2 regions of the Collinsella sp. TF07-1 genome follow, and region 2 is predicted to be linked to the other one. Evidence: riboswitches for the same ligand, from Rfam matches in the RefSeq annotation. Region 2 holds a riboswitch; the other holds the start of a gene.
What was found. Region 2 has a riboswitch for thiamine pyrophosphate ahead of thiC (phosphomethylpyrimidine synthase ThiC). Riboswitches for the same ligand answer to the same signal wherever they lie in the genome.
Positions count from the first base shown of each region.

Region 1 (5,989 bases), on a different contig from region 2:
GCACCTTACCGCGCGATAGAAAATGAAACAGCAGCGTGCCGATGCCGGCGAACAGAAGCGTCGCCGAAACGGAAAGGCCGGTGAGCACAGGCACGAGCACCGTGGCACCGAACATCGCGAATAGATGCTGCAGACCGAGTAGGAACATGCGCGGGCGACCGAGCGACGACGCATCGTAGATGGCATCGGCGACGGCGGGCGTCGAGGATTGGGACATGGAAGTCCTTTCATGATGGAAGGGCGATCAGGCATATCGGATAACCTGCCCGAACGATACGATCCGAACCATTGTACGTGATATGCCATGTCTCGCACGCGCCGTCACCTGCAAACGGTAGCGTTACTTCCAAACGCGCTCGGAAATGCGCTTGACCAGCGCGATCTTTGCCCACTGTTCGTCCTCGGTCAGTTTGTTGCCAATCTCACAGCTGGCAAAGCCGCACTGGGGCGACAGGTACAGGTTCACGAGCGGCACATACTTTGCGGCCTCGTGAATACGTTCGACGATGGCATCCTCGTCCTCGAGCTCAGCGGCCTTGGTGGTCACCAGGCCCAGCACGACCTTCTTGCCGGGAGCAACATACTTGAGCGGCTCAAAGCCACCGGCGCGCGGCGTATCGAACTCAAGGTAGAACGCGTCGACATCCTCGTGCGCAAACAGGTACGGTGCAATGGGATCGTAACCACCCTCGAAGGCATACGTGGAGTGATAGTTGCCGCGGCACACGTGCGTGTTGATGACCAGATCGTCGGGCTTGCCCTCGATGGCGGCGTTGTTGAGCGCCACGCCCAGCTCGCTTACCTTTTGCAGGTCGACCGGGCTCATGCCGGTCTTTGCCACGAAATCGGTGTCGCAGTAGATACCCCAAGTACAGTCATCAAACTGGATATTGCGGCAGCCTGCTGCGTACAGGTCGGCAATCACGGTGCGGTATGCTGCCGCGATGGCATCGGCGAGCTCTTCGTCGGTCTTGTAGACGGCGCGCAGACTCTCCTGCTGGCCATCGCAACGGTCGAGCGTGACTTCGGAGAACGTCTGGATCGGTGCCGGAATGGTTTGCCGTGCGACCTGGCCCTCCCCCTCAAGCGCCTTGACGAACTTAAAATGCTCGACGAACGGATGATTCTTGCCGCCAATGGGACCGGTTACCACGGCGGTGTCGGCGGTAGTCTCCTCATCGTGGAACATATAGCCTGTACGCGAGGTGCGGCGCTCAATGCCGTTAAGGCCCCACATAAAATCGAGGTGCCAGTAGCTGCGGCGAAACTCGCCATCGGTGATGACCTGCAGGCCGGCGGCCTTTTGCTTTGCCACCAAATCGCGGATGGCATCGTCCTCGACGGCCTTAAGCCCCTCGGCATCAAGCGTGCCTGCCGCATAGGCAGCACGAGCGTCCTTTACGGCCTGCGGACGAAGAAAGCTGCCGACGATATCAGCGCGAAACGGCGCGTTCGGTTGAATCGAAGTGCTCATAGATATCTCCCTTTGCATTGGTTGCTTTACTGGGACAGAGTATGAGCGCTCATATGGACATCGTAAAATATATGTTTATAACAGTTTGATATAGATGCTTCCTATATCAGTTTGGACTGCCATAAAGAGATTTGACCCGCGCAGAACGCAGCAGTCTAGATGTGCTGACGAATCGCGTCGATATAGGCCTGCCCATAGCGCGTGAGCGTCGTGTTCTTGCGCGTGATAATGCCGATCTCCATGTATTCGTCCACATCGAGCGGAATCGAGATAATACCGGGGCCATTGAGCTCGTGGCTAATCACGCCCGAACACACCGTGTAGCCGTTAAGGCCCATAGCTAGGTTGAACAGCGTCGCACGGTCGCGCACGCGGATATTCTTGCGACGCTCAAAGGTCGAGGTCAGCTCCTCAGAATAATAAAACGAGTTATAGCTGCCCTGCTCATAGGACAGGAACGGGTAGTCTTCCAGATCCTCTAGCGTCACGCTGGAGCGGTCCGCCAACGGATGGTCGGCGCAGACGAAGACATGCGGCGTGGCGCAGAAGAGCCCTTCGAACACGAGCTCGTTGGCCACCAGCATGCGCTCGATGACCTCGCGGTTGTGCTCGGACAGATATAGGATGCCCAGCTCGCTTTTCATGTGCGCGACGTCCTCGATAATCTCGTGGGTTTGCTCCTCGCGCAGGGTAAAGTCGTAGCGCGCGGCATCGAACTCGCGGATCACGTCGACAAACGCGTTGACGGCAAAGGAATAATGCTGGCAGCTCACACTAAAGTGCGGCACCTGCTCGGACGCGCCCTTGTACTTGCCTTCGAGCAGATCCGCCTGGTCGAGCACCTGGCGCGCGTAGCCCAAGAAGGTCTCGCCCTCCTCGGACACAATGACACCCTTGTTGGTGCGCTCAAAGATGTGCACACCCATCTCGTTTTCGAGATCGCGGATCGACGCGGTAATCGAAGGCTGCGACACAAAGAGCCGGCGCGAGGCCTCGGTGATGCTGCCACATTCGGCAACTTTGACGACATACCTGAGCTGTTGAAGCTTCATAGCCTTCTCCCTAGACGTTCGTGACGTCGAAACCCGTCGTGCTCATCTGACGCATAAACGACGGCATCTCCCCCGTCGCGGCGCAGGCGGCAATCTGATGCAGCGCTGCGGCAACCGCATCGTCTGCCGCAGCGCCGATATGCCAGCGTGCGGCAGCCGTGACGGCCTCGTTGGCATTGGCGACCGCAACGGAGTTGGGAACGGCATCGATCATGGGCAGGTCGTTATCGGAATCGCCAAATACGGCCACCTCGTCGGGCGTTAGGCCCAAAGCGCGCGCCAGCTCCAGCGCAGCGCAGCCCTTGTCCCAACCAGCCGGAAGGATGTCGAACAGGCGCACACGGTTGTTGGGAAACACAAGCGAGAGCTCCGGCACCTCGGCGGCAACGCGCTCGCGTAGCTCCGCGAGCTCCTCACGCGAACGGGCGCTCCAGATATTCGCCTTGAACACCGGCGCATCATCGACGACAGGGCGGCACGGGGCCTCTTCGCCCTTGAGCCACGCATTGCCGCCCGATTCCATAGCGCGACGCACACGCTCGGCATCACGTGTCACGCAATAGGCATCGTTATCCCAAAAGTCATCACCTAAGCTGTAGACCTTCAGATAGGTATCGTCGGTTTCTTCTTCCAGATAGGCGGCTAAACGCATTAGTGCGTCGCTATCGGTCGCACGCGAGGCGACCGCCTCGCCGTCGACAAACATGACCTGGCCGTTACAGAATGCGCCGGTCGAATAGCACTCGGAACGATTTTTAAACATCCAGCCCATCGCAGACGGCTGACGACCCGAAACCGGACCAAAGTGCAGACCCGCCGCCTGCATGGCATGAATGCCCTCGATGGCATAGTCGCTGGCGCCGTCATGCCCGGCCGGAATCAGCGTATCGTCCATATCGGTCAGCACAAGTTTGATCATAGGGTCCCCCAGTCGTTTTCATCGTAACCATTGTACCGATGCGCTAGTATAGGGAACAACAGATTCGATGCGGGAGTGCCGGCGGTGCAAACCACAAGGCTGAGAGGGCATGGGGCCCAATCCTTTGAACCTGTCAGTTAATGCTGGCGTAGGGAGCATGCCGCCTTTTTAGGGGCGCTGTCTATGCACAGCGCCCCTTTTCTATGCCAAGGAGGCATGTGCAGTGATCGATTCGGAACAGCTTAAGCAAAACGTGATCAAGGCCGTGGAGGAGATTCACGCCACCAATCCGATGGCAGGCTCCATCACCAACACGGTGACGATTGACTTTGTCGCCAACGCACAGCTCGCCGTGGGCGGATCGGCCGCCATGGTCTATCTGCCCGACGAGGGCGAGGCACTCGTTGCCGGCGGCGGCGCCATCTATCTCAATATGGGTACGCTCTTCCCCATCTACGAGCAGACGATTCCCCGCGCGGCCAAGGCGGCACACGACGCCGGCAAGCCCTGGGTGCTCGATCCGGTTGGCCTGGGCATCGGTAGCCTGCGCACCCAGTTGGTAAACGAACTCAAGCAGTACAAGCCCGCCATCGTGCGCGGCAACGCCTCCGAGATCATCGCGCTCGCCGGCCTGTGGGGTCTTGAGGGTGAGGCGGCCGATCTGAGCCGCGTGCGCGGTGTCGATACCACCGACACGGTAGACGCTGCCCGCGATGCCGCCGTGGCGCTCGCCCGCTACACCGGCGGCGCCGTTGTGGTCTCGGGCGAAGTCGACCTGATTACCGACGGCACAACCGTGGCCAAGTCCCACGGCGGCAGCCCGCTCATGTCCAAGATCACCGGTTGCGGCTGCTCGCAGGGCGGCGTGCTGGCCGTGTATGCCTGCGCCGCCGATCCGTTTACGGCAGCCGTCTGCGGTGCCGCCGTCTACAACGTTGCCGGCACGCGTGCCGCCGCCGTCGCCGATGCCCCGGCAAGCTTTAAGGTCGCCTTTATCGACGAGCTCTACCGCGCGACCGCCCAGGACATTGCCGATAACCGACTCGAGCTCGAGGAGGCATAAGCCATGTCCGAGCCCGCAACCGATGCCGGCATGAACACACTCGTCGCCGTGGCCATCGCCCCATGCGGTACCGGCGATGAGCTGTCCGCCGAGGTCGCCGAGGTCGTGCGTGTCATTCGCGAGAGCGGCCTTCCCAACCGCACCACCTCGATGTTCACCGAGATCGAGGGCGACTGGGACGAGGTCATGCAGGTCGTGCGCGACGCGACCTTTGTGTTGGCGAGCAAGGGCATCCGCACCGAAGTCGTGCTCAAAGCCGATATTCGACCCGGATTTACCGACACCATGACCGGCAAACTCGAGCGCATGGAAGCACAGATCAAAAAGCAGGAGGAAGCACGATGAGCATCCGCGACAACCTTGATATCTCGGCCTATCTGGTACTCGGCCCCGAAAACACCCTCGGACGCCCCGTGGGCGATGTGGTGGCCCAGGCACTCGACGCCGGCTTTACCTGCATCCAGGTGCGCTCCAAGGTGGCAAGCGCCCGCGAGATCATTGCGCTGACCGACGACGCCGCGCAGGCAATCGCACAGGCCGGCAAGACCGGTCAGGTCGCCCTGTTAATCGATGACCGTCTGGACTGTGTGCTTGCCGCGCGCGAGCAGGGCATTGCCGTCGATGGCGTGCACGTAGGCCAGAGCGACATTCCCGTCGAGGTCTGCCGCAAGCTGCTGGGCCCCGATGCCATTGTGGGCCTTTCGGCCCGTTGCGAGGAGATGCTCGAGTACGTCAAGACCGCCGACATGAGCCTGGTCGACTACCTGGGCATCGGCCCGCTCCACGAGACCGAGACCAAGCGCGACTGCGGACGCGCGGCCGACGGCTCTATCATCACCAAGAGCTTTGAGGACCTTGCCGCACTCCACGCGGCAAGCCCCGTGCCCATCGTGGTGGGCGGCGGCGTTAAGACGGCCGACTTGCCGCAGCTTAAGGCCACCGGCGTCGACGGCTTCTTTGTGGTAAGCGCCGTCTGCAGCGCCGACGACCCCCATGCCGCAGCCAAGGACCTTGTCGACACCTGGCAGCAGGCATAGGCCTATGCCGAGCAGCTGCTCCGCAGCCTCATACCTTCGACAGCGGAAAGCGCATCCCAGTTTGGACGTCCATTCTGGGATGCGCTTTCCATATAGAGGGCCAGCGGAAAACGCATCCCATTCCAAGCGCAAATTTTGGGATGCGGTTTCCGCGACCGCCCCCTCGCGGAAACCGCATCCCAGTCTGAGCGCATATTCCGGAATGCGCTTTCCGTAGCAGCCCTTACCCCGCCAGATACGCTTCCAGCGCGGGCAGCGTCGCCTCCGCATCGCGACGGCCGATCTGATAGATGCGTTCGAGTTCCTCGGGCTCGCGGCACAGCGACGGCACCTTCACCGATTCGCTCGGCCGCACCACAAAGATCTCGCCAGCGGCCTCGCGACGCGCCAGGTCGTCGAGCGTGGCGTTATATACCTCGTGCCGGTGCTCAAGCGCCGCAACAA
Region 1 is NZ_QSRV01000001.1:15,796-21,784, forward strand. Features, by position in the region: gene DXC67_RS00065 (uracil-xanthine permease family protein) at 1-217, opposite strand, end outside; gene DXC67_RS00070 (5-methyltetrahydropteroyltriglutamate--homocysteine S-methyltransferase) at 341-1,474, opposite strand; gene DXC67_RS00075 (LysR family transcriptional regulator) at 1,630-2,526, opposite strand; gene DXC67_RS00080 (HAD-IIB family hydrolase) at 2,537-3,445, opposite strand; TPP riboswitch at 3,507-3,617, shown strand; gene thiM (hydroxyethylthiazole kinase) at 3,669-4,508, shown strand; gene DXC67_RS00090 (thiamine-binding protein) at 4,512-4,853, shown strand; gene DXC67_RS00095 (thiamine phosphate synthase) at 4,850-5,545, shown strand; gene DXC67_RS00100 (patatin family protein) at 5,769-5,989, opposite strand, start outside.
Region 1: another riboswitch for thiamine pyrophosphate. It lies ahead of thiM (hydroxyethylthiazole kinase); the one in region 2 lies ahead of thiC (phosphomethylpyrimidine synthase ThiC).

Region 2 (5,989 bases):
TCACCGACCTGATCGTGATCGTGGTGTTCGCCGGCTTTATTGGTTACGACACCTATGTTGCCACGACGGTGCCGCCCACGCTGCCCAATGCGGTGCTCATGGCGTCCAACCTGTTCGTGGACATTATCAACGTGTTCCTGCGCATCCTGAACATCCTCGGTCGTCGCGACTAGCGCGGGGCATTACGGCGTTTCTTGTCGGATGCGGTAAAACGATGCGAAAGGCGGTCCTGCGGGGCCGTCTTTTTTGTGCGCGGCGGGGTATCATGGATGGGAAAAAGCCGATAGCGGCAGCGACAGGAAAGGTGACCACTTATGGCAGACGTCGACAACAGGAACCGTAACCGCAGGCCCAACCGCGCGGGACAGCCCAACCCCAAGCGCGAGGCTCGCGCCAAGGCCGCCGAGCGTCACGTGGCAACTGTGTCCGAGGCGTGTGCCAAGGATATCGAGCGCTCGCTTGCCGGCGTTCGCGAATTCGACGGTATGCCTGCCGGCTTTGTCGCGGCGATGAAGGCCAAGGCCCAGAAGGCAGCGGCTGCCGAGGAGCCGGTTGCCGAGGAGTCTGAGTCCGCTGAGGTTGCGTCCGCCGAGGCTGAGGTTGCGGCTGAACCTGCGCCCGCAGAGGAGACCGACGAAGTCGAGTCCGCGCCTGCTGCTGAGGAGCCCGCTCCGGTTCTGCCCGAGGTCACCGTACTCGATGCTTCCGCCACGCAGGCCATCCTCGATAACGGCCGCGGCTATGCGCAGTTCTGCGATATGGCCGTGCTTGCCTTTGCCTCGTTCACCAACCCGGGTGGCGGCTACATCCAGGGCTATCTGGGCCAGGAGGCGACGCTCTGCGCCGATTCGTATCTGTACAACGTGCTCGACAAGCAGCGCAAGTGGTATGGCGAGAACCGTCGCCGCAACATCAACTGCGAGCTCTACCGCAACCGTGCGCTGGTAGTGCCTGCGGTGCGTTTTGACCGCAACCACGTGCATGCGTATGCCGATGTGATCGTGGCCGCAGCGCCCAATGCCAAGCGCGCACGCCAGGAGTACCGCGTGAGCGACGATGCGCTGCTGGACGCGCTGCGCGACCGTATCCGCTTTGTCCTTGCCATCTGCGATGAGCTGGGCCGCGAGAAGCTCGTGCTGGGCGCTTGGGGCTGCGACAATAACGGCTTTGATGCCGAGGCCGTAGCCGAGCTCTTCCGAAAGGAGCTCGCGTCGGGCGACTTTAAGGTCAAGCAGGTGTTCTTTGCCGTGCCTTCTACGCGCTGGGATGAGGACTTCGCCAAGTTCGAGCATGTGTTGGCGAGCTTCCCCGAGCGCAACGAGGAGTCCTATGCCCAGGTTGCCGCCCGCGCTGCGGCCGCCCGTGCCGCCGAGCAGGCTCAGGCCGCTGCCGAGGACGATGAGGATGACGACGACTGGCGCAAATACTTGTAAACTGTGCGCGTGATGCGACATGCCGAGCCGACGGGGGCTGCTCCCGTCGGCTTTTTATTGAGTGGGGAGCTTACGATGAAAAACGTTCTGTGCTTTGGTGACAGCAACACCTATGGCTACGATCCGGCTGGTATGCGCGATGGCACCGCGGTGCGCTATGCGCAGGATGTGCGCTGGTGCGGCGTGGCGCAGCGTGACCTGGGCGAGGGCTGGCATGTGATTGAGGAGGGGCTCAACGGCCGCACGACGGTGCGCGACGATATGTGCCATCTGGACACTAACCTCAACGGCATTCGCGCGCTTCCGATGCTGCTCGAGGCCCATAAGCCGCTGGACGCCATCGTGATCATGCTGGGCACCAACGACTGTAAGACGGTCTTTAACGTGACAGCTTCCGATATCGCTCGTGGCGCTATGGCGCTGATTCGCGCCGTCCGCGCGTTTCCGTGGACCAACGCTGCGCCTTGTCCGCGCATTCTGTTGATGGCTCCTATCAAGATCAAGCCGCAAATCGCCGATGTGTATATGACCGACTTTGACGAGCGCTCCGCCGAGGCCTCGGAGCATTTTGGCGAGTACTACGCGCACGTGGCCGAGCAGTTTGGCTGCGACTTTTTGAATGCCGCCGAGTTTGCCGAGCCGGGCGATATCGACTACCTGCATATGATGCCCGAAAGCCACGAGAGCTTGGGACATGCCGTGGCAGCCAAGCTCCAAGAGATGCTCGGTGAGTAACGCGACCCCAATCCACCACAAAGGTGCCTGTCCCCTTTGTGGTGGTTTTGGATCGTTTGTTTGTCTTGATCTGTAACAGTTGTAAGGCCGAAAACGGGCTAGATGTTACAGATTGAGATCATTTAGGTCGATATCGGTCGTTTGTCTCGATCTGTAACATCTAGGGTCGATTTTGCCGAGTTACTGTTACAGATTGAGATTATCGTCTCAGCGGAATTTGAATGTCTCGATCTGTAACAGGTGGGCCGAAAAATGGGCTCTAACTGTTACAGATCGAGATGTTTGTGGGAACCACCACAAAGGTGCCTGTCTCCTTTGCGGTGGTTATGGGCTGCGAATCTTAATACTGCCACATGTGGTTGACGGGGCCGGAACCTTTGCCCATGTCAAAGCCAGCGGCGAGAGCGCCGGTCAGGTAGGCCTTGCCGGCGTTGATGGCGTCGGCAAGTTCCATGCCCTGGGCCAGCGCGCAAGCGATGGCGGATGAGAGCGTACAGCCGGTGCTGTGCGTGTTGCTGGTCTCAATGCGCTTGTGGCGAAACCACGTAGTGAGCGGATCGCCCAGGTGGTTGCCCTCGTCATCGAGGGGCGCAGGCTCGGCCAGTACGTCGTTGGCCTCGTTGACAAAATGACCGCCCTTAACCAAGGCTGCGCAGCCAAAGCGGCGGGTGAGGAGCATAGCGGCATTTTGTTGCGTGCGCTCGGAATCGACCTCGTAGTCGAGCAGCGTCATGGCCTCGGGAATGTTGGGCGTGATGACCGTTGCCAACGGGAACAGGCGGCGGGTGAGTGCCTCGGAGGCATCCTCGGCAATCAGCCGTGCGCCCGAGGTGGCTACCATGACGGGGTCGACGACCACGTTTGTCGCGTTCCAGGCGCTCAGGCGGTCGGCGATAACCTCGATAATCTCGGCAGAGGAAACCATGCCGATCTTGACGGCGCTGGGGCGGATATCGTCAAATACGGCGTCAATTTGCGCGGCTACGATATCTGGCGAGATATTCTGCACGGCGGTGACACCGAGCGTGTTTTGTGCGGTGATGGCGGTGATGGCCGTCTCGGCATACAGGCGGTGCGCCGTGATGGTCTTGATGTCGGCCTGAATGCCGGCGCCACCGCTGGAATCGGATCCTGCGATGGACAGGACGGCAGGTACCTTACTGCGATCCATGTTTGCTCCCTTGTTCGGTCGGAATCAAATGGGTCTTTAAGCCAGCATTATAAAGATGCCCGGGCCGACTCTATGTCGAACCCGGGCGGGCGATGCAATCTTTACGCAAATGTAAGCAAATGTTCACACGTCAACAATTGACGAACACCATGTTACCGATTGTGGCTCCGGTGACGAGTTAGTCCTCCATGCCGAGGTCGATCGTCGTGCCTTCGAACACCTTGTTAACGGTGCGGACGGCGCACATCTTGCCGCACATGGTGCAGGTGCCCTCGGTGGCGGCGGGGGATTCTTCGTAGCGTTTCTTGCCGGTGACCGGATCGAGCGCGCACTTCCACATGGCATCCCAGTCGAGCTTGCGGCGTGCCTGGCCCATCTTGTCGTCCATGTCGCGGGCGTGCGGCACCTTCTTGGCGATATCGGCGGCGTGCGCGGCAATCTTAGTGGCCATGAGACCATCGAGCACGTCCTGGGCGTTGGGCAGGCACAGGTGCTCGGCCGGCGTCACGTAGCACAGGAAGTCGGCACCGGAGCTGGCGGAGATGGCGCCGCCGATGGCAGCGGTGATGTGGTCGTAACCCACGCCGATATCGGTCACCAGCGGCCCGAGCACATAGAACGGGGCATTGTGGCACAGGCGCTTCTGCAGTTTCATGTTGGCGGCGATCTCGTCGAGCGCCATGTGACCCGGACCCTCGACCATGACCTGGACGCCGGCAGCCCAAGCGCGCTTGCACAGCTTGCCCAGCTCGATCATCTCAGCGGTCTCGGTGGCGTCGTTGGAGTCGTAGAGGCAGCCCGGGCGGCAGGAGTCGCCGAGCGAAATCGTCACGTCGTACTCGTGGCAGATCTCGAGCAGCTCGTCAAAGTACTCGTAGAAGGGGTTTTCGTTGCCGGTGACCTCCATCCAGCCAAACAGCAGCGAGCCGCCGCGGCTCACGATGTTCATCAAGCGGCCGGTCTCCTTAAAGGTCTTGGTGACCGACTTGTTGATGCCGCAGTGGATGGTCATAAAGTCCACACCGTCCTCGGCGTGCGCGCGCACGACCTCGAACAGGTCATCCTTGGTAAGCTTGACCAGCGGCTTTTCCATGTAGCCGATGGCGTCGTACATGGGGACGGTGCCCACCATGAGCGGCGTCTCGTCGATGAGCTGCTGGCGGAACTGGCGCGTCTTGCCCGAGTTGGAAAGGTCCATGATGGCGTCGGCGCCAAAGTCCTCGGCGATCTTGACCTTCTTCCATTCCTCGGCGGCATCGGCTTTATCGCCCGAGATGCCCAGGTTGACGTTGACCTTAGTAGACAGGCCCTCGCCGACACCAAAGGCGCGCATGCCTTTTTTGATGTGCACGATGTTGGCGGGAATGGCGATGCGGCCGTCGGCCACGCGCTCGCGGATGTACTCGGGGTCGCGATGCTCGCGCTCGGCGACTTCCTTCATCTGCGGCGTGATCTGCCCGGCGCGGGCGAAGTCGATTTGCGTGACGAGCTTGGGCTCGGTCTGTGTGCTCATTGGCACGGCTCCCTTCGTTGGCATTACCCATATCAGGTTTGCGGGTCAGGGCGGGCGCGCCCAGTCTCAGCCTGCCGTCCTGTCCTGCAAGCTCCCCGTTATGTCATGGGCTCAAGTATAGCTCGAATGGGTACGATTGGCCTAACGAGCGTGCCTGTGGGGAGGCGAACATGGAAGACAAGCATCTATATCGAGAGACGCAATGGGATGTATCGGCCGAGGAAAGCCGTGCGCACCATGGCCTTGTCGCGATTGGTTTTGCGGTGCTTGCCGTGCTGGTGATTGCCTTTTGTATCTGGACGTTTGGCGGTCACGGCGGCGCTGCATGGGAGTTCGAGGCCGACGATGCCCTGCCGATCATGACAGTGAAGGTTACGGGCGGCAATACCGTTGCCGCGCCGGGCGACTATTGGTATTCGCGCGATGGATTTGTCCAGCTTCAGCTGAGCGGTGGGTCTATTCCTGGTGAGGAAATCGAACGCGTGACGTATGATGCGGCGCTCAAAACGCTGACGGTGAAGCTCAAGAATCAGGGTGACGTGCCTACGACTATGGATATCGCGCTGACGGAATGGCGCTTGGAGCCCCCGACGGGTGTTGCGGTGTCCGAGGTGGAGCATGTCAAGATTACCTATCAGGACGGCTCGACAAACGAAGTTGCCAAAGCCGACGGCTTGGCGGAATAGACGCCGTGCCTGGGCAGCACATTCAAAAGTAGCGGTGGTCCTACAAGGTCTGTTCGTTCAGGAAGACCAAAGTGTTCTTATTTGAAAGCTCGGGAAAGTGACGATAACCAACGTCAAACGCGGTGAGCCCGCTTACATCCTCGAGCTTGTTTTCTGCCATCCAGCGCACCATGGAACCACGTGCCTTTTTGCTGGCGGTCGAGCGCTGGATGGGCTTGCCGTTGCGGATGCCTTCGCCAAAGAGGCACGTGACGACCGTGGCGTCGCCCGCGAGATGGGGCAGAACGGCTTTGGCGTACTCTACGCTGGCGAGGTTGACGATCGTGGTGTTTGAGCCTGCCGGGGCGATAGCCCGCGCGAGCTTGTCGCTCCAAAACGCGTAGAGGTCTGGGGCATCGTCAACGGCGAGCTTCGCGCCCATTTCCAGCCGATATGGTTCGACGGCATGAAA
Region 2 is NZ_QSRV01000008.1:27,679-33,667, forward strand. Features, by position in the region: gene DXC67_RS04610 (Bax inhibitor-1 family protein) at 1-173, shown strand, start outside; gene DXC67_RS04615 (TIGR02452 family protein) at 315-1,433, shown strand; gene DXC67_RS04620 (SGNH/GDSL hydrolase family protein) at 1,509-2,168, shown strand; gene thiD (bifunctional hydroxymethylpyrimidine kinase/phosphomethylpyrimidine kinase) at 2,509-3,339, opposite strand; gene thiC (phosphomethylpyrimidine synthase ThiC) at 3,518-4,852, opposite strand; TPP riboswitch at 4,844-4,960, opposite strand; gene DXC67_RS04635 (hypothetical protein) at 5,023-5,538, shown strand; gene DXC67_RS04640 (YaaA family protein) at 5,579-5,989, opposite strand, start outside.